DNA from 4 places in the Streptomyces sp. NPDC005791 genome. Region 3 is predicted to be linked to each of the others. Evidence: riboswitches for the same ligand, from Rfam matches in the RefSeq annotation. Region 3 holds a riboswitch; each other region holds the start of a gene.
What was found. Region 3 has a riboswitch for cobalamin ahead of ACFYSH_RS06915 (ribonucleoside-diphosphate reductase subunit alpha). Riboswitches for the same ligand answer to the same signal wherever they lie in the genome.
Positions count from the first base shown of each region.

Region 1: another riboswitch for cobalamin. It lies ahead of cobN (cobaltochelatase subunit CobN); the one in region 3 lies ahead of ACFYSH_RS06915 (ribonucleoside-diphosphate reductase subunit alpha).
Region 2: another riboswitch for cobalamin. It lies ahead of ACFYSH_RS08450 (energy-coupling factor ABC transporter permease); the one in region 3 lies ahead of ACFYSH_RS06915 (ribonucleoside-diphosphate reductase subunit alpha).
Region 4: another riboswitch for cobalamin. It lies ahead of ACFYSH_RS31640 (cobalamin biosynthesis protein); the one in region 3 lies ahead of ACFYSH_RS06915 (ribonucleoside-diphosphate reductase subunit alpha).

Region 1 covers NZ_JBIAIP010000004.1:99,551-104,742, forward strand. The annotation lists gene cobN (cobaltochelatase subunit CobN) at 1-1,891, opposite strand, end outside; cobalamin riboswitch at 1,956-2,097, opposite strand; gene cobG (precorrin-3B synthase) at 2,377-3,684, shown strand; gene ACFYSH_RS09985 (precorrin-8X methylmutase) at 3,738-4,364, shown strand; gene ACFYSH_RS09990 (precorrin-2 C(20)-methyltransferase) at 4,361-5,192, shown strand, end outside.
Region 2 covers NZ_JBIAIP010000003.1:292,616-297,807, forward strand. The annotation lists gene ACFYSH_RS08435 (ATP-binding cassette domain-containing protein) at 1-304, opposite strand, end outside; gene cbiQ (cobalt ECF transporter T component CbiQ) at 301-1,050, opposite strand; gene ACFYSH_RS08445 (energy-coupling factor ABC transporter substrate-binding protein) at 1,057-1,413, opposite strand; gene ACFYSH_RS08450 (energy-coupling factor ABC transporter permease) at 1,410-2,120, opposite strand; cobalamin riboswitch at 2,150-2,334, opposite strand; gene ACFYSH_RS08455 (class I SAM-dependent methyltransferase) at 3,003-3,758, opposite strand; gene ACFYSH_RS08460 (aminotransferase class V-fold PLP-dependent enzyme) at 3,835-5,040, opposite strand; gene ACFYSH_RS08465 (pyridoxal-phosphate dependent enzyme) at 5,046-5,192, opposite strand, start outside.
Region 3 covers NZ_JBIAIP010000002.1:567,726-572,917, forward strand. The annotation lists gene ACFYSH_RS06900 (GntR family transcriptional regulator) at 1-651, shown strand, start outside; gene ACFYSH_RS06905 (DUF3311 domain-containing protein) at 831-1,094, shown strand; gene mctP (monocarboxylate uptake permease MctP) at 1,091-2,725, shown strand; cobalamin riboswitch at 2,935-3,069, shown strand; gene ACFYSH_RS06915 (ribonucleoside-diphosphate reductase subunit alpha) at 3,207-5,192, shown strand, end outside.
Region 4 covers NZ_JBIAIP010000024.1:10,806-15,997, forward strand. The annotation lists gene ACFYSH_RS31635 (cobyric acid synthase) at 1-798, opposite strand, end outside; gene ACFYSH_RS31640 (cobalamin biosynthesis protein) at 795-1,739, opposite strand; cobalamin riboswitch at 1,868-1,997, opposite strand; gene ACFYSH_RS31645 (hypothetical protein) at 2,177-2,401, opposite strand; gene ACFYSH_RS31650 (inorganic phosphate transporter) at 2,414-3,676, opposite strand; gene ACFYSH_RS31655 (class II aldolase/adducin family protein) at 3,936-4,595, shown strand; gene ACFYSH_RS31660 (alpha/beta hydrolase) at 4,665-5,192, shown strand, end outside.

The DNA of each region.
Region 1 (5,192 bases), on a different contig from region 3:
GGTCGAGCTTCGCGGCCTGGATGAGGGTCCAGATCTGGGCGCGGACGGCCGGGAGCTTGGCCGGGTCCATCGCCGCGATCTGGGCGTGCTCGTCGAGGAGCTGTTCGAGGCGGGCGATGTCGCCGTAGCTGTCGGCGCGCGCCATCGGCGGGACGAGGTGGTCCACGAGGGTGGCGTGCACGCGGCGCTTGGCCTGGGTGCCCTCGCCCGGGTCGTTGACCAGGAACGGGTAGACCAGCGGCAGATCGCCCAGCGCGGCGTCGGGGCCGCAGGCGGCGGACAGGCCGGCGTTCTTGCCGGGCAGCCACTCCAGGTTGCCGTGCTTGCCCAGGTGGATCATCGCGTCGGCGCCGAAGCCGTTGTCGTCGGCGGACGCGGCGATCCAGCGGTAGGCGGCCAGGTAGTGGTGCGAGGGCGGCAGATCGGGGTCGTGGTAGATCGCGATCGGGTTCTCGCCGAAGCCGCGCGGCGGCTGGATGAGGATCAGCAGGTTCCCGCGACGAAGGGCGGCGAGCACGATGTCGCCCTCCGGGTTGCGGGACCGGTCGAGGAACATCTCGCCGGGCGCCGGGCCCCAGTGCTGCTCGACGGCCTCGCGCAACTCGGCGGGGAGCGTGGCGAACCAGCGGCGGTAGTCGGCGGCGGGGATGCGGACCGGGTTGCGGGCCAGCTGCTCCTCGGTCAGCCACTCCTGGTCGTGACCGCCGGCCTCGATCAGCGCGTAGATCAACTCGTCACCGTCGCCGGAGACCAGGCCCGGGATGTCCTCCTCAGGCCCGAAGTCGTAGCCCTCGGCACGGAGCCTGCGCAGCAGGGCGACGGCGCTGGCGGGGGTGTCGAGACCGACGGCGTTCCCGATGCGGGAGTGCTTGGTCGGATACGCGGACAGGACGAGCGCGATCCGCTTCTCGGCGGCCGGGATGTGGCGGAGCCGCGCATGGCGCACGGCGATCCCGGCGACCCGGGCGGCGCGCTCGGCGTCGGCGACGTACGCGGGCAGACCGTCCTCGTCGATCTCCTTGAAGGAGAACGGGACGGTGATCAGACGGCCGTCGAACTCGGGGACGGCGATCTGGGTGGCCGCGTCCAGCGGGGAGACACCCTCGTCGTTCTCCTCCCAGGCCGCGCGCGGGCTGGTGAGGCAGAGCGCCTGGAGGACGGGTACGTCGAGGCCGGTGAGGGCGCCCGCGTCCCATGACTCGTCGTCGCCGCCGGCCGAGGCGGTGGCGGGCTTGGTGCCGCCCGCGGCGAGGACGGTGGTCACGATGGCGTCCGCGGCGCGGAGTTCGTCGATGAGCTCGGGCTCGGGGGTGCGCAGCGAGGCGACGTACAGCGGGAGGGGGCGTGCGCCCGCGTCCTCGACGGCGGTGCAGAGCGCCTCGACGAACGCGGTGTTCCCGCTCATGTGGTGGGCGCGGTAGTAGAGCACCGCGACCGTCGGTCCTGTGACGTCCCGGGCGGTCCGCTCCAGCGGACCCCACGCGGGGGCCGGGGCGGGCGGCTCGAAGCCGTGGCCGGTGAGCAGCACGGTGTCGGAGAGGAAGCGGGCCAGCTGTTCCAGGTTGGCGGGGCCGCCGTGCGCGAGGTAGGCGTGCGCCTCCGCCGCGATGCCGATGGGCACCGTGGAGGCGGCCATCAGCTGGGCGTCGGGGGCCTGTTCACCGGTGAGGACGACGACGGGCCGACCGGTGGCGAGAACCTGGTCGAGCCCCTCCTGCCAGGCGCGGACACCACCGAGGAGACGCACGACGACGAGATCCGTGCCCTCCAGGAGCTGCGGCAGGTCCTCGGCGGAGAGCCGGGACGGGTTCGCGTAGCGGAAGCCGACCGGGCCGCCGGAGGCACGGGCGCTGAGCAGGTCGGTGTCGGACGTCGACAGGAGCAGGATCATGCGGCGTCAGTCCTTCCCCGGGGTGTCCACGCCCCGGGCGGTGTCGGATGGGGGTCCTGGGCGGAACCGGGACCTCGGGGACGGGAGTTCCTGACTCGCACGGCCGGACGGCCGGGCTCACAGTGGCGGGACCGCGCCGGAATCTCACCGGGCTTCCTCCCATGTCGCCGTATGGCGATGGCGGACCCAACGGACCGCCGCTAGTGCCGCATCAGCCAAGGTTCGCCCCGTCGCGACGCCCGGCACGCACTCTCGCCGCACCGGCCGAAAGCCCGAGTACATCCAGTACAAGGGCTTCCGGCCGGCACACCGACAGCACGCACCTGACGCCGCTCCTTGACGGGCAAACCCTGACTGACGCGGCACTAGGCATAGTAGGCGGCGGGTGGGGGGTCCTGACCAGACGGCCCCCGTCCTGACCGGGGCGGCGGTGGGTGTCCCGTAGGTCACAGTGACCGTCGGGGTGTGCCACGGTCACGGTCGGTATGCTCGCCGCCATGTCCGCCTCCTCCCTTCCGTCCCGGTCTCCGGGCGACGCGTGTGCCCGGAGCAGCGGTGACGCCTGCCCCGGCGCACTGCGGCTGCACCGGGCGGACGACGGTGCGCTGGCGCGGATACGCATACCCGGCGGGGTGTTGACGCCCCACCAGGCAGCGGCGCTGGGGCAGGCGGCCGAGCGCTTCGGTGACGGTGAGCTGCATCTCACCTCCCGTGGGAACGTGCAGCTGCGCGGGCTCGCCCCCGACTGCGGTGCGGAGCTGGCCGGATTGCTGAGCCGGGCCGGGTTGCTGCCCTCCGAAGCGCATGAGCGCGTACGCAACGTGGTCGCGTCCCCGCTCTCCGGGCTGGACGGTCTCGGGTCCACAGACCTCAGACCGTGGCTGACCGAGCTGGACCGGCTCCTCTGCGGAAACGACCGGACCACAGCACTCTCCGGACGCTTTCTGTTCGCACTCGACGACGGCCGGGGAGACGTGGACGCCATCGGCGCCGACCTCACACTCCTGGGCCGCGCCGACGGATACGCGCTGCTGCGCGTCGGGGACGGTGACGCCGCTCTCCGCGTCCCCTCCTGCGACGGCCCCCGCGCCGCGATCGTCGCCGCCGAGGCCTTCCTGGACGCGGCCCGGGACACCGGTGCCTGGCGGGTGCGGGACCTGCCGCACGACGCGACGGCCGCGCTGCGCGACAACGTCGTACGACGGCTCCGGCAGGCCGGGATCGCCGGCGCACCTGAGTCCCGTCCCCGCCCTCCCGGCACCACGGCCCCGGAGCCCGGCCGCGTCCCGGACAACGGCCGGGAGGCCGCGCTGTCCGTCGGCGTACCGCTGGGGCGGCTGGACCCGGCGCAGTGGCGGTTGCTGGCCCGCGGCGGCGAACTCCGGCTCACGCCCTGGCGCGGAGCCGTGGTCACCGGCATCGCACCTCACCTCGCGGACGGCCTGCTGGGGGAGTTCTCCGAGGCCGGTCTGATCACCGGGCCCGACTCCCCGTGGGCCGGTGTCGGGGCCTGCATCGGACGGCCCGGCTGTGCGAAGTCGCTGGCCGACGTACGGGCCGAGGCGGGGGCCGCCGTCGGCCCTGCCGGACGGCTCCCTGTGTACTGGTCCGGATGCGAACGCCGCTGCGGCCACCCCCACGGGGAGTGGATCGACGTGGTCGCCACCTCCGGAGGAGGACACCGGATCTCCCATGTGCGGGGAGGCCTGAGCACCGAGGCGGCAACGGTCCGGGACGACGACCCGGTCGTGCTCGCCGCGACCGTGGCGGCCGCCCGGGGCGCGCGCGTCTGAGCACCACGCACCACCCCCTGTCCGACCGGTTCGATGAAGAAAGCGACAGCACTGTGCACCAGTACGAGAAGGACGGACCGGCGATCTACCGCCAGTCCTTCGCCACCATCCGCGCGGAGGCGGATCTGGCAGGGCTGCCCGCCGATGTGAGCCAGGTCGCCGTCCGCATGATCCACGCCTGCGGCATGGTCGACCTCGTACGCGATCTCGCCTTCTCACCGAACGTGGTGGCCGATGCCCGCGCGGCCCTGCGCTCCGGTGCACCGATCCTGTGTGACGTGGCCATGGTCGCCAGCGGTGTCACCCGCAAGCGGCTGCCCGCGGACAACGAGGTCATCTGCACGCTGTCCGACCCCACCGTCCCCGCGTTGGCCGCGAAGCTCGGCACCACCCGCAGCGCCGCCGCCCTCGAGCTGTGGCGGGACCGGATGGAGGGCGCGGTCGTCGCCGTCGGCAACGCGCCCACCGCGCTCTTCAGGCTGCTGGAGATGATCGAGGAGGGCGCCCCGCGCCCCGCCGCCGTCATCGGTGTGCCCGTCGGTTTCATCGGGGCCGCCGAGTCCAAGGAAGCCCTGGCCGTCCACCCGTCCGGGCTGGAACACCTCGTCGTGCGGGGCCGCCGCGGCGGCAGCGCCATCGCGGCCGCCGCCCTCAACGCCATCGCCAGCGAAGAGGAGTGAGCGTGCCCGAGCAGCAGCACACCGGCACCACAGGGCGGCTGTACGGGGTCGGGCTCGGCCCCGGAGACCCGGATCTGATGACCGTACGCGCCGTGCAGATCATCGGCGAGGCCGATGTCGTCGCCTACCACTCCGCCCGGCACGGCCGCTCCATCGCCCGCTCGATCGCGGCGCGGTACATCCGCCCCGACCACGTCGAGGAGGCCCTGGTCTACCCCGTCACGACGGAGACCACGGACCACCCGGGCGGCTACCGGGGAGCGCTGGACGAGTTCTACGAGGAGGCCGCCGCCCGGCTCGCGGTGCACCTGGACGCCGGGCGCACCGTCGCCGTGCTGGCCGAGGGCGACCCGCTCTTCTACGGCTCGTACCAGCACATGCACAAGCGTCTCGCGGACCGTTACGCCACCGAGGTCATCCCCGGTGTCACCTCGGTCAGCGCCGCCGCCGCCCGGCTCGGCACCCCGCTCGTCGAGGCCGAGGAGGTGCTGACGATCCTTCCGGGCACCCTGCCGGAGGAGGAGCTGACGGCGCGTCTGGCCTCCACCGACTCCGCCGTGGTGATGAAACTGGGCCGCACCTTCCCCGCCGTGCGCCGCGCCTTCGAGGCGTCCGGGCGGCTGCCCGAGGCGCGGTACGTCGAGCGCGCCACCATGGCGGGGGAGCGGACCGGCGACCTGGCGGACATCGACGCGGACTCCGTGCCGTACTTCGCCGTGGCCGTGCTCCCCAGCCGGATCGACGCACCCCGCCCCTCCCCGGCAGCGGGCCGGGACACCGGTGAGGTCGTCGTGGTCGGCACGGGGCCGGCCGGACCGCTGTGGCTGA
Region 2 (5,192 bases), on a different contig from region 3:
AGACGGACGCGGCGAACAACTGGTCGTCCGGGTCCTGCACCACCAGTTGGACCGTCGTGCGCAGCCGGGTCAGCCCTTTGCGGTCGTACGTGACCGGGCGGCCCAGAGCCGTCAGCTGCCCGACGCGCGGACGCAGCCCGCCGCTGAGGAGCCGCATCAGCGTCGTCTTCCCACTGCCGTTCCGGCCGAGCAGGGCGAGCGCACGTCCTTCGTACGCCTCGAAGTCGAGGCCGTTGAGTACGGCAGGACCGTCCTCGTACGCGAAGGACGCGTCCCGCAGTGCGAGCAGCACGGATTCGCTCATGACACAAGCCTTTCCAGCACGAAGGTCAGGGCGGTGAGGGCCGCGAGCAGTGTGACGCTCACGGCCATGAACCGGACGGAGACGCGGGCCGCGGGCACCAGGACACGCAGGGTTCCGTCGTAGCCCCGCCCGGCAAGCCCTGTCTGGAGCCGTGCCGCGCGTTCGAAGGCCCTGATGAACGCGGTGGCTCCGAGTCCGGCGAAGGACCGCCAGGCGGCCGCCCGGGTGGTGTGTCCGAGCCGGGCCGCCTGGGCCTCCCGCACACGGCGTACGGAGTCGAGGAGCAGGAAGCTCATGCGGTAGGTCACCAGGGCGACGTCCACCACCGGAGCGGGCACCCCTGCCTCGACCAGGCGGGGCAGCAGATCGGACATGGGGGTGGTGAAGGCGAACAGCAGGACCCCGAGCGACGCCGCCGAGGTGCGAAGCAGCAGCTCCCCGGCACGGGCCGGCCCGCCGTCGGCCAGGGTCACGAGTCCTTCCGGCCCGCCGACCTGCACGAGAAGCGTGGCCGCCCCGGTGACACAGAAACCCAGAGGAACCCGGTAGGCCCGCCAGAGTCGGCGGGCGGGCACACCGGCCGGCCCCAGCAGCACGGCGACAGCCGTGAGAAGGATCAGTGCGGCTCCGGGCCAGGGCGGCAGCGAGATCGCCAGAGCCGTGAGTCCCAGACCCAGTACGGCCTTGTCCAGGGGATGGCGGCGGCGCCAGCGACTGCTGTGCGCCGCCGCGTCGATCGGCAGCACGCGCGCTCAGTTCCCCCGGCCCGCGGGCTCCCCGGCGCCGCCGCTGTCCCGCTGCGCGGTCGCGCGCAGCTCGCCCTGACGACGCCCGCGTCGCAGGCCGAAGTAGTAGGCGAGGACACCCGCGCCCAGGGCGGCCTGGAGGGCGAACAGCGCCGACTCGATCTCGCCGGAGGGCGGTTCGTACAACGGGGAGAACCAGGGCTCGTATGCGGGATCGATCTCGGTGATCGCCGTCTCGGCCTGGGCGTCGGCGCCCGCGAACGGTTCCTTCTCGTCGTCGCCGAGGCCGAGGGCCAAGGGCAGGACGGCCAGCGCGGCCACGACGAGCAGCAGAAGAGCGTTTATCTTCGTGTTCCTGTTCATCGCGCCACCGCCTCGGTCTCGGCCGTCCTGGTCCGGTCCCGCTTGCCGGCGAGGAACACGCCGAGCCGGGTCAGATCTCCCTTGCTGGACTGCACGAGGAGCCGCATGACCAGAACGGTCAGGAGCCCTTCGCTCACCGCGAGCGGGATCTGGGTGACCGCGAAGATGGAGCCGAACTTGCCGAGCGCGCCCACGAACCCGCTGCTCGGGTCCGGGAAGGCCAGCGCCAGTTGCACGCTCGTGACGCAGTAGGTCGACAGGTCGGCGACGAACGCGCCGAAGAACACCGCCACCATCAGCGCCGCGCCGTACCTGCGCAGCAGCTTGTAGACCGCGTACCCCACCCAGGGCCCGGCCACCGCCATCGAGAAGACGTTGGCCCCCAGCGTGGTCAGACCGCCGTGGGCGAGCAGGAGCGCCTGGAACAGCAGAGTGATGGTGCCCAGGACCGCCATGATCGGCGGGCGGAACAGGATGGCCCCCAGGCCCGTGCCGGTGGGGTGCGAACAACTCCCCGTCACGGAAGGGATCTTCAAAGCGGAAAGTACGAAGGTGAAGGCTCCGGAGGCACCCAGGAGCAGCGTGCTCTCAGGATTCTCCCTGACTTCACGCGTCAGTGACCGGACTCCGTGGACGACGAACGGCGCGGACGCGACACCCCAGGCGATCGCGTGCGCCGGAGGCAGAAAACCCTCGGCTATGTGCATGGCTCAGCAGACCCTCTCCAGCACCTCGTGGATGGTTGAAGTGCCTTGGCCGGTCTCCTGGCTTACGGGTACCACCGCCCGAACTCCGCCTTCCCGGGTCACAAGGACCCAGTGGCTGCCCGCGAGGGCCGGAGCCGGACTTCCCGATCACAGTGGCGAGGGCCGCACCGGCATCACACCGGATTTCCCGTTCACCAAGGCGTGGAGACAGTAGTGCCGGGCGAGGCGCGAAGACAAGCTCACGAGCCGGAACCGGCCGACCTCGGTGGGCCGCGGACGTAGGCCGAGCGGTGCGCCCGCCGGGCGTAACGACCGTCCCGGGGCAGCAGGTTCACGCAATGGCCCTGTTCTGTGAGGCGTCCTCCTTCCAGGACCACGATCAGGTCGGCGGTGTGGATCGTCGCCAGTCCGTGCGCGATACCAGCGGGATGCGGCCCCGGGCCGTTCGGACCATGTGTCCTGGGTCAGTGCCTCGGAGTGCGGATCGGCGTAGGCGGTGGCCTCGTCCGGGACGAGGACGGGGACGAGGACGGGGACGAGGACGGGGGCGGGGGCGGGGGCGTCGGCGAGCAAGGCCCACGGACAGGTGTCGGGCCTCGCCATCGGACAAGGTGACGTCCGTGCCGCCTCGGTGGCGTACCCGTCGGGCAGGGCCGTGATCCGGTCGTGGATGCGGGCGGCCCACCGTCGGCTCGCGGCTCTCCCGGTCCTGCACCGCCGGCTCCCGGCGCGGGCGGCGGGACCTGCCCTTCACTGGTTCGCCGCCGGACGGGCCGCCGAGTTCAGCCTTCGCCGGGCAGGACGTCGCTCCCCATCTCAGGTACGCCCAGAGGTGACGGTTGCCCGTGAGGGCCGGGGCGGCGTCGCCCCGGCCCTCACGGCCTACTGCCGGATGGCGACGAGCACGTAGCTGTTGCCCACCTGCCAGACCGGGCTGGCATGGCCGAAGCCCGCTTCGGCCAGCAGTTCGACGTGCCGGCCGAGCGTGACGGCGCAGTCGGCGTGGACGAAGCCCGGCTTACGGCGCTCGGCGCACAGCTGCGTCAGCTCAGGATCGCTCTCGACGGCGGACCACCACGCCTCCCAGTCCTCGTGATCGAAGGCGTGCCGGCGTTCGGCCCGGCGGACCCCGACGAACTCGGCGATCTCGGCGAACCCGGCCCCGTCCTGCGACAGGTGGTCCGCGTTGATCAGTACCCCGCCGGGCCGTAGCAGCGCGGTCAGCTCCGTGTACGTGTTCCGCAGCACCCCTTCGGGGAGGTAGTGGAGCGCGGTGGTGGACACGACCGCGTCGACCGGCTCCTGGAGATCGAGGGCGCTCGTCCAGCCCTCTTCGCCGATCACGGCCTCGACGTACCGGGCGGCGTCCGGATGACGGGCGCGGGCCAGTGCCAGCAGCAGCGGGTCCATGTCGACGGCCACGATCTCGGCCTGCGGCAGGCGCTCGATCAGCCGCGCGGGCAGCGAACCGGGTCCACAGCCCAGATCCAGCACCCGTGGGGTCGCGTGACCGGCCGTCACGTGTTCCACCACATCCGCGACCACGGTGAAGCGTTCTTCCCGGTCGATCGCGTACCGCTGCTGCTGCTGTTCCCAGCGGTCCACCCACAGCTGGGCCGTCGACATGCTCACGCTCATCTTGCTGTACCACCTCTACGCACTCGGTTCCGCTACGTGACCCCGAATCTACAGGTGAAAACGATTGTCATCGGCACTAGGTCAGCTCGGTGAGCACCTCCAGCAACCGGTCTACCTCGTGCCGGCTGTTGTAGGCATGCAGACTGACCCGTACGGAGCTGCGGTTCTCACCGGCCGGGCCCTGGCAGAGGCCGTCCGCCCGCACCATGAACCCGTGACTGAAGAGGATGAATCCGAGGTCGGCCGCATCGATGTCCCGGTGCCTGAAGGTCACGATGCCGTGTCGCTGCTGCACCGAGGATTCCTCCGCCAGACTCAGTTGGCACCCCACCACTTCATACGGCGTCAGCGTGCGCAGCCCGTCCGTCAGCCGGGCGGTCAGCTCCGCGGTCCACCGTGCGATCCGCGCCGGCCCGGCCCGGTCGAGCCAGTCCAGGGCGGCGCTCAGGCTGACGATGCCCACGGTGTTCGGTGTGCCGCTCCAGCCGCGCGGCGTGAAGGGGGCCCCGCGCACGCCACGGGACCAGACCGCTCCGGAGCCGGGCAGCGCCAGTGCCTTGTGCCCGGAGAAGACGGCGAAGTCGACGTCCAGTGCCTTCATGGAGACAGGCAGATGGCCGACGCTCTGGGCAGCGTCCATACAGATCACCGGATCGGGTCCCACCGCCCGGCGGATCCGGTGCACGTTCATGTCTCCGCCGTAGACGTGGTGGACGTGGGTCACCGCCACGAAGCGCGTGCGGGAGGAGACGAGTTCGGCGAGCGCCTCCGTGTCGTAGTCACCGGACGAGGCCTGGTAGGGCATCTCACGGGCCGTGACACGAGTGCCCTGGCGGGCCAGCGACTCGACCGTCTCCAGCCAGGGCGACACGTTCGCCTCGTGATCCGCGAAGGGGACGATGATCTCGTCCCCGTCCCGGAGTTCACGGACCAGCCAGTCCAGGGCCACCAGGCGCAGCCCCTCCGTGGTCCCACTGACGAAGTGCACCGCCGAGGTGTCCGGATCCGGATCGTCGAGGAAGGCCTTGACCCGCGCCCTGGTCTCCTCGATCAGGCTCGTCGTCCTGTTGGCCCACGGGTAGGTACCGCGCCCCGCGTTCGCGTTGGAGGTCGTCAGGTACTCCTGGACCGCGTCCAGGACCGCCTGCGGCTTCTGCGCGGTCGCGGCGCTGTCCAGATAGGCCAGACCGGGTTGACCGGCCACGATCGGGAACTGCGCGCGGAGGGCGGTGTTCCAGGCGGTCAGGTCCTCCTCATCCACGTCGGTCGCATCGCCCGGCACGCGGGTCACTCCCGCACCAACGGTGCGCCGGCATCGCGCCAGGCGATGATGCCCCCGGCGAGGCTGCGCACATCCGGATGGCCCATGCGGGTCAGGAGCGCCGCGTACTGCAGGGACCTCTCACCGACGGGGCACGCCAGGAGCACCGGCTG
Region 3 (5,192 bases):
CCGCCCGGCACCCCGGTGCCGCCGGAGCGGACCCTGGCCGCGGAGTTCGACACCTCGCGCACCACGGTGCGCCAGGCCCTCCAGGAGCTGGTGGTCGAAGGCCGGCTGGAGCGCATCCAGGGCAAGGGCACCTTCGTCGCCAAACCGAAGGTCTCCCAGGCCCTCCAACTCACCTCGTACACCGAGGACATGCGCGCCCAAGGGCTGGAACCCACTTCCCAGCTGCTGGACATCGGCTATGTCACGGCGGACGACACGCTCGCCGGGCTGCTGGACATCACGGCGGGCGGGCGGGTGCTGCGGATCGAGCGGCTCCGGCTCGCCAGCGGGGAACCGATGGCCATCGAGACCACCCACCTCTCGGCCAAGCGCTTTCCCGCGCTGCGCCGTTCACTGGTGAAGTACACCTCGCTCTACACCGCACTGGCCGAGGTGTACGACGTCCGGCTCGCCGAGGCCGAGGAGACCATCGAGACCTCGCTCGCCACGCCGCGCGAGGCGGGGCTGCTCGGCACGGACGTGGGGCTTCCGATGCTCATGCTGTCCCGGCATTCGATCGACGGGGACGGCGAACCGGTGGAGTGGGTTCGCTCCGTCTACCGGGGTGACCGGTACAAGTTCGTGGCCCGCCTGAAGCGTCCCACGGACTGAGACGCCACGGACTCCCTGACACCTCTGGTCCCCCTGTACGCACAGGGGGACCAGGCATTTCGGGCGACACCGGACCGTTGCAGGACCGCAATGCGGACGGGGGGTGACGGTGGCCGGAACTCTCGCTTAGATTTCCTGCGCATTGCACCAGGTGATCAGCGAGGGGACGGAGTCGCCACATGCCAGAAGAAAACGATGCGAACCCACCGACAGCACCGACAGTGACACCGGCCAGGGTGGTCATCGGGCTCTGCCTGATCGCCCCGTTCGTGGCGATGCTCTGGGTCGGCTCGTACGCGAAGGTCGAACCGACTTTCATCGGCATCCCGTTCTTCTACTGGTACCAGATGCTCTGGGTGCTGGTCTCGACCGCTCTCACCATGATCGCGTACAAGCTGTGGCAGCGTGACCAGCGCGCCCGCAAGGGGGGTGCGTCCGCATGAAGGACGGCGTGAACGGCGTCGCACTCGCCGTGTTCATCTTCTTCTTCGTGGCCGTCACGGTCATCGGATTCATGGCCGCGCGCTGGCGCAAGGCCGAGAACGAGGCCAGCCTCGACGAATGGGGCCTGGGTGGGCGGTCGTTCGGCACCTGGGTCACCTGGTTCCTGCTCGGCGGCGACCTCTACACGGCGTACACCTTCGTCGCGGTGCCCGCGGCGATCTACGCGGCGGGCGCGGCCGGCTTCTTCGCCGTCCCGTACACGATCCTCGTCTACCCGCTGATCTTCACCTTCCTTCCGCGCCTGTGGTCGGTCTCGCACAAGCACGGATACGTCACCACCTCGGACTTCGTCCGCGGTCGCTTCGGCTCCAAAGGGCTCTCACTGGCGGTCGCGCTCACCGGCATCCTCGCCACGATGCCGTACATCGCGCTCCAGCTGGTCGGCATCCAGGCCGTGCTGGACGTCATGGGCGTCGGCGGTGGCGAGACCACGCACTGGTTCATCAAGGACCTGCCCCTGCTGATCGCCTTCGCCGTCCTCGCCGCGTACACCTACTCCTCGGGGCTGCGCGCGCCCGCGCTCATCGCGTTCGTCAAGGACGGACTGATCTACCTGGTCATCGCCGTGGCGATCATCTACATCCCGATCAAGCTCGGTGGCTTCGACGACATCTTCGCCAAGGCGGGCGAGGCGTTCTCGGCGAAGAACGAGGCTGCGGGAAAGCCCGTCGCGGGCCTCGTCCCGGGTGACATGGGCCAGTGGGGTTACGCCACGCTGGCTCTGGGCTCGGCGCTGGCCCTCTTCATGTACCCGCACTCGATCACGGCGACGCTCTCCAGCCGCAGTCGTGAGGTCATCCGGCGCAACACCACGATCCTGCCGCTGTACTCGCTGATGCTGGGCCTCCTGGCCCTGCTCGGCTTCATGGCGATCGCCGCCGGGATCAAGGTGGACAACGGCCAGCTCGCGATCCCGCAGCTGTTCGAGAACATGTTCCCCGACTGGTTCGCGGGCGTTGCCTTCGCCGCGATCGGGATCGGCGCCCTGGTGCCGGCCGCGATCATGTCGATCGCCGCGGCGAACCTCTTCACCCGCAACATCTACAAGGACTTCATCAAGCCCGACGCGACCCCGGCGCAGGAGACCAAGGTCTCCAAGCTGGTCTCGCTCCTGGTCAAGGTCGGCGCGCTCGCCTTCGTCCTCACCATGGACAAGACGGTCGCGATCAACTTCCAGCTGCTGGGCGGTATCTGGATCCTCCAGACGATGCCGGCCCTGGTGGGCGGCCTGTTCACCCGATGGTTCCACCGCTGGGCCCTGATCGCGGGCTGGGCGATCGGAATGCTCTACGGCACCGTGGCGGCGTACGGCGTCGCCAGCCCGACCCAGAAGCACTTCGGCGGGTCCTCGAAGGAGATCCCCGGCATCGGCGAGATCGGCTACATCGGTCTCACCGCGTTCGTGCTGAACCTCGTCGTCGTGGTCGTGCTGACCTTCGTCCTCAACGCGGTGAAGGCCCCGGCCGGTGTGGACGAGACCTCGCCGTCGGACTACACGGCGGACGTCGGAGACCCGGGCGTCAAGGCCGAGCTCCCGCCGGCCACAGCGGGTGCGCCGGGCGGTCACTGACCTCCAGCAGCGGTCACGGAGTACGACGACGTCCCGGCAGGGTCCACCCTGCCGGGACGTCGTCGTACCGGGCGGCTGGCCCCACCGCCTCGGCTCCGTACCGACTCCGGAGCTGGACCGCAATCCGCTGGAGGGCTCCTCGCTCCTGACGTACCGCCTGCAGCTCTGACTCGTCACGACACAACATATGGGGGCTACGTCGATCGACAGCCCCCACATGTATGCTCGACCTCGCTGTCGCCGCAGGGGAATCCGGTGCGAATCCGGAACTGTCCCGCAACGGTGATCGGTGTGCTTCCGGGCACCCCGAAGTCCGAAGACCTGTCGACAGTGCGTCCGGCTCGACCGAACCGGACGCCGAGACGTCCGGGCCCCGCGGAGGGCCGGTGGACGCCGTGCGCCGTGCTGTCCTTCCCCGGGCACCGTCGTGCCCGGCTGCCCCGCTCCCGCAGGCCCTGGGCCGAGCGAGGGATAGCCCCCAGTGACCATCGCGCCAGCCGACCCGGTTTCAGCCGCGGCATCCGAAGGCCGCACGACCGACGCTCCCGGAACCGCACTGCTGCGGACCCTGACCGGCCTCACCGCCGATCTGCCCGACACCGATCCCGGACGGGTCGCCGCCGCCGCACTGCGCGGCCGCAGCGCACGGGCGGACGAGGCCGAGCTGCGCTCGCTGGCCACCGAGGCGGCCGCCGGCCTGATCTCCGAGGACCCGGCCTACTCCCGGCTCGCCGCCCGGCTCCTCACCCGGGCCATCGCGGACGAGGCCGCCGGCCAGGGCGCTGTCTCCTTCTCGGCATCGGTCGCCGTCGGCCATCGCGAGGGCCTGATCGCGGACCGTACGGCCGAGTTCGTCATCCTGCACGCCGACGCCCTCGACGCGCTGGTCGACCGGGCGCTCGCCGACGGAGCCGACGACCGCTTCGGCTACTTCGGGCTGCGGACGCTGCACAGCCGCTACCTGCTGCGCCACCCGCTCACCCGCGAGGTCGTCGAGACCCCGCAGCACTTCATGCTGCGCGTCGCCGCCGGCCTCGCCGAGGACACCTCCGAGCGCGCCCTCGAGGAAGTGGCCGCACTGTACGGCCTGATGAGCCGGCTCGACTACCTGCCCTCCTCCCCCACCCTCTTCAACTCCGGCACCCGCCACCCGCAGATGTCGTCCTGCTACCTGCTGGACTCACCGCTGGACGAGCTGGACTCGATCTACGACCGCTACCACCAGGTGGCGCGCCTCTCCAAGCACGCGGGCGGCATCGGTCTCTCGTACTCCCGTATCCGCGCCCGGGGTTCACTCATCCGCGGTACCAACGGACACTCCAACGGCATCGTGCCGTTCCTAAAGACGCTCGACGCCTCGGTCGCCGCGGTGAACCAGGGGGGCCGCCGCAAGGGCGCCGCCGCCGTCTACCTGGAGACCTGGCACGCGGACATCGAGGAGTTCCTGGAGCTGCGCGACAACACCGGCGAGGACCAGCGGCGTACGCACAACCTCAACCTCGCGCACTGGATCCCTGACGAGTTCATGCGCCGCGTCGACGCGGACACGGAGTGGTCGCTGTTCTCCCCGGCCGACGCACCCGAACTGGTGGACCTGTGGGGCGACGCGTTCGACGCCGCCTACCGGGCCGCCGAGGCCAAAGGGCTCGCCCGCAAGACCCTCCCGGCCCGTGAGCTGTACGGGCGGATGATGCGGACGCTCGCTCAGACCGGGCAGGGCTGGATGACGTTCAAGGACGCCTCCAACCGGACCGCGAACCAGACCGCCGAGCCGGGCCGTGTCGTGCACTCGTCGAATCTCTGCACCGAGATCCTGGAGGTCACCGACGACGACGAGACGGCCGTCTGCAACCTGGGGTCGGTCAACCTCGGCGCTTTCGTCGCCGACGGCACCATCGACTGGGAACGGCTGGACGCCACCGTGCGTACAGCGGTGACCTTCCTCGACCGGGTGGTGGACATCAACTTCTACCCGACCGAACAGGCCGGCCGGTCCAACGCCCGCTGGCGCCCGGTGGGCCTGGGCGCGATGGGCCTGCAGGACGTCTTCTTCCAGCTCCGCCTGCCGTTCGACTCCCCCGAGGCCCGCGCGCTCTCCACCCGGATCTCCGAGCGGATCATGCTCGCCGCCTACGAGGCGTCCTGCGACCTCGCCGAACGGTCGGGTCCCCTGCCCGCCTGGTCGGAGACCCGCGCCGCCCGGGGCGTCCTGCATCCCGACCACTACGCCACCGAGCTGAACTGGCCGGAGCGCTGGGACGCCCTGCGGGCCCGGATCGCGAAGAGCGGGATGCGCAACTCACTGCTGCTCGCCATCGCGCCGACCGCGACCATCGCCTCGATCGCCGGTGTGTACGAGTGCATCGAGCCCCAGGTCTCCAACCTCTTCAAGCGGGAGACGCTCAGCGGGGAGTTCCTCCAGGTCAACGCCTACCTGGTGGACGAGCTGAAGAAGCTCGGCGTCTGG
Region 4 (5,192 bases), on a different contig from region 3:
GCACACCGCGACGCGCAGCACGTCCGCACCGTGCGGCGGCGCCACGACCGATTCCCGTACGGCGCCGCGCATCGACACCCGCAGTCCGTCCTCCTCGTCGATGCCCAGACCGTGGGCGTACGGCAGCACCCCGTACGTACGCCGGCCCGTGAGCCCGAGGAGCATGTCGAGACCGGGCTCCAGCAACGACACGTCACCACGGAACTTGTTGACGAGGTACCCGGCGACCAGGGACTGGTCCTCGGGGCTCAGCAGCGCCGTCGTGCCGAAGAACGAGGCGAACACACCGCCCCGGTCGATGTCCCCGACCACCAGCACGGGAAAGCGCGCGGCCCGGGCGATGCCCATGTTGACGATGTCCGTACGCCGCAGATTGATCTCGGCCGGACTGCCCGCGCCCTCGCAGATCACGGCGTCGTACGTGCCCCGGAGCTGCTCCAGACAGTCCACGACCGTCCCCAGCAGCGCCTCCTGGCGCCCTCCGTGGTAGCCGCGCGCACTCATCTCGCCGACCGGCTTCCCCATCAGGACGACCTGGCTCGACCGGTCACCACCGGGCTTGAGCAGCACCGGGTTCATCAGCGCCGACGGTTCCACCCGGGCGGCCTGCGCCTGCATCGCCTGGGCCCGGCCGATCTCCGCGCCCTCCCGGGTGACGAACGAGTTCAGCGACATGTTCTGCGCCTTGAACGGTGCGACCTTCACCCCCTGGCGCACCAGCCACCGGCAGATCCCGGCCGTGACGACACTCTTGCCCGCGTCCGACGTGGTTCCCGCGACCAGCAGCCCGCCGCTCATCCGTCTCTCCGTCCCATGGCCAGCCGTCCCGCCGCACACACGGCGAGGGCCAGCACACTCACCCGGCGCGACAGCCGCACCGCCCGTTCGACGTCCGTGACCCGCACGTCCCGGCCCGCCTCGCCGTTGAGGACCGGCCGGTGCTCGACCCGCCCGCCGTACGCGAGGGTGCCGCCGAGCCGTACGCCGAGCGCGCCCGCGAACGAGGCCTCCACCGGGCCCGCGTTGGGGCTGGGATGCCGGCCCGCGTCGGCCCGCCAGGCCCGGACGGCCGCGCGCGGACGCCCTCCGGCGGCCACGGCGAGCACGGCGGTGAGCCGGGCTCCGGGCCAGCCGGCGACGTCGTCGAGCCGGGCCGATGCCCAGCCGTAACGCCGGTAGCGGGGCGACTTGTGGCCGACCATGGCGTCGAGGGTGTTGACGGCCCGGAAGGCGACGAGCCCGGGCACCCCGCCGAGCGCGCCCCACACCAGTGCGCCCACGACGGCGTCCGAGGTGTTCTCGGCGACGGACTCCACCACCGCGCGGGCGATCTGCTGTCCGTCCAGTGCCTGCGGATCACGGCCGCACAGATGCGGCAGCCGCTCCCGGGCCGCTTCGATGTCCCCGGCGGCCAGCGCCCCGCCGACGGCGCGCGCCTCGCGGCCCAGCGAGGTGCCCCCGACGACGGACCAGGTGGCGGCGGCGGTCAGCGCCACGGCGGCTGCGGGACGGTTCCGCACGGCACGGGCGGCCAGCGCGGCGGCGCCCGTGGCACCCCCGGCGCAGACGAGCGTGTGCAGGGCGCCCCAGCCGCGGTGATCGCGCCACAGACGGCTCTCGGCACCCGCCGCGGCGCGCCCGAAGGCGGCGACGGGGTGACCCCGCCGGGGATCACCCAGCAGCAGGTCGCCGATCAGGCCGGCTGCGGCGCCGTACGCGAAGATGCGGTCGGCTCTCACCGCTCAGCCGGCCGTCGCGCCTCGAAGGACCATCACGACGGGTGGTGTGGTGACCGACGCAGGGCAGCCAGGCATGGCGTATGTCCTCACTCAGGGTCCGCGCCCTGGTTCGACGTGACCGGCGACGAGAGTCTCCTGGCTTCCGGATCCGCAGGTCCTCCGGCCTTCCAGCCCGCGGTGGCGGGCCGTGACTTCCGTGTGGAGGCTGCTCCCCGGTGACAGTGGCGGGACCGCGCCGGATTCGCACCGGCTTCCTCTCCTGTCGCCGTAAGGCCGGCTGGGCCGGCCTCAATGGCTACGGCAGTCCACCATGCGCCGCGAACGCCCGTCAACCTGCCGCTGACCTGCGAGGCTGCGGAACCGGTTCGGTGTGCTCAGACGCACGCCGGCCGGACACACCCGTGGTGTGTCCGGCCGGTGACTGCCCCGCGTGGAGGTCAGGCGACGATCAGATAGATGCCGTACGCGACCGCCGCCAGGCACAGCCCGAAGCAGGCGTAGGCGCCGGTGCGCGCGAGGACGCCGGCCCCGCCGCCGCCCTGCGCCGTCGGCGTCTGCCTGGCCAGGCCGGTGATGCCGAGGGTGAAGAGGCCCACCAGTGCGACGGTGATCACGAGGCTGACGCCGAAGACGGAGGCGAGAGCTGCCCAGTCGATGTTCATACGGATCTGTCCTTACACCGTGGCCGGCCGGGCCGGATCGGCCGGGGTCTCGGCCGTCGCGGCCGGAGCGTGGATGGTGGTCTTGAGCTCGGTGGCGGCCACGCCGACGGGCGGCGGGCTGACGGCCGCGATGGCGGTCGTGACGACGCCCACGGGCTCGTCCCCGGTCGCGTTGACGTTGGTGTGGTCGACCGGCTTGCGGCGCGACAGCATCCAGATGGCGCCGGAGCCCGCGACGAGCAGGACGGCGACCACGGCGACGCCCCAGGGGCCCTGCTTGGTCAGGAACTCGGCACCCGCGGCGACCAGGCCGGCGGCAGGCAGTGTCAGCCCCCAGGCGATGAACATCCGGGTGGCGGTGGACCAGCGGACCACGCCTCCCTTGCGTCCGAGGCCCGCGCCCATGACGGCACCGGAGCAGGACTGCGTGGTGGAGAGGGAGAAGCCGAGGTGCGAGGAGGCCAGGATGACCGTGGCGGCGCTCGTCTGGGCCGCGAAGCCCTGCGGCGGACGCAGGTCGGTGAGGCCGCTGCCCATGGTGCGGATGATGCGCCAGCCGCCGAGGTAGGTGCCCAGCGCGATGGCGATACCGGCGGAGGCGATGACCCAGACCGGCGGGTTGGAGCCGGGGGCGAGGACACCACCGGTGACCAGCGCCAGGGTGATGATGCCCATGGTCTTCTGCGCGTCGTTGGTGCCGTGGGCGAGCGAGACGAGACCGGCGGAGGCGATCTGACCGGCGCGGTACCCCTTGGCGGTCGACTTCAGCTGGGCCGGATCCGTGATCTTCCGGTTCAGGCGGTACGTCAGCTTCGTCGCCAGCAGCGCGGCGATACCGGCGACGACGGGCGCGGCGATCGCGGGCAGCAGGACCTTCGTGACGACGGTGCCGCCGTTGATGGAGGACCAGCCGGCCGACATGACCGCGGCGCCGATGAGGCCGCCGAAGAGTGCGTGGGAGGAACTGGAGGGCAGGCCGACCAGCCAGGTCAGCAGGTTCCACAGGATGGCGCCGACGAGCGCGGCGAAGATGACCTCGGTTCTGAGGCCGTCCTCATTGACGATCCCGCCGGAGATCGTCCTGGCGACCTCCACCGACAGGAACGCGCCGACGAGGTTGAGAACGGCGGACATGGCCACCGCTGTCTTGGGCTTGAGCGCGCCGGTCGAGATGGTGGTGGCCATCGCGTTGGCGGTGTCGTGGAAACCGTTCGTGAAATCGAACACGAGAGCTGTCACGACCACAATCGCGAGCAGCAGCGTGATGTGTTCCATTTACCCAGGCAATCGTTCGACGTCATTGGCACGTGGAACGTAAGCAACCAGGGTGAACGGAAGATGAACTGAGCAGGGCGGCACGGTGACCCCAAGCGCGTACGTGGGTTCCGTTTGTGTGCGTGCCGCATGACCGGAGACCTCTGTTCCGTTGCGGGGACAGGCCCCGGCCGTCGCACGCCCTCCGCCCGGATGTCCGATGTGTCCCCCTGGAGAGACATCAGTCACGTCCCCTCACATGCCCCCTAAGATCCCCCGCATGAGTGACGTGAGCACGGAGGCGATCGGACGGGCCTGGGGCGGGGTCGTCGAGACGGCCCGAAGGACGGCGGCGGACGGCCTGGTCGTCGGCACCTCGGGCAACGTCTCGGCCCGGGTCGGCGACATCGTCCTGGTCACCCCCAGCGGGGTGCCCTACGACCGGCTCGGCCCCAGGGACGCGGTCGGCGTCGACATCGAGGGGCGTCAGGTCCTCGGTGACCTCGTCCCGACCAGCGAACTCCCGCTCCACCTGGCCGTCTACCGCGAGACCGACGCGGCGGCCGTCGTCCACACCCACGCCGTGCACGCCACGGCCGTCTCCACCCTCGTCACCGAGCTGCCGCTCGTCCATTACGCCGCCGCCATGCTCGGCGGCCCCGTCCGCACCGCCGCCTACGCGCGCTACGGGACACGGGAGCTCGCCGACGCCATGCTGGCCGCCCTGCGCGACCGCACCGCCTGCCTGCTGCGGAACCACGGCACCGTGGCGTACGGGGCCACCCTCGACGAGGCCTACGACCGCACCGCCCAGCTCGAATGGATGTGCAGGCTCTGGCTTACCGCGAGCTCCGTGCCCGGCCACCGGCCGAGCCTCCTCACACCGGCTCAGCTGCGCGACGTCCAGGACGCCCTGGAGGGGTACGGCCAGCCCGGCTGAGCCCGGCACGCCGCACCGTCCGGCCGACGCCCACTGGCCGTCGGCGCCGGCTGCCGGGACACTGGAGCGGTGCGCCCGGCAACAGCGGCGGCAGTGGCCGTCACCTCGATCCTCGGCGTCGGCGCGGCAGCGGTCGCCGCCGGCCGCTACGCCAGCGACGCCGCCCTCGGGGCGCCCTCGCCCCGCCCGTTCCCGGCGGACCGCCGGCTCACCGTGCACGCCACGGCGGCCGGGCAGATCACCCTGACCCGGTCCTTCACCGCGCTACGCCCCGGCACGTACGGACTGACCGGCCGCGGCGTCCACGCGGTGGTCGGCCCGGTGATCGACCAGGTGCCCGGCCATTCCCTCGTCTCCCCCGACACCGTCGTACGCCGGCTGGAACGCGTGACCCTCGGCAGCCTGAAGCCGGGCGCCAGGGTCCGCCTCACCCCGGAGCTCCACCGAGGCGACCCCCTCACCGCCCTCGGCCTCGCCTACAAGGAGGTCGAGGTCCCCGGCGAACTCGGCGCACTGCCCGCCTGGTTCGTACCCGGCGCCCGCGACACCTGGGTGATCACCGCGCACGGCCTCGGTGCCACCCGGGACCACCCCATG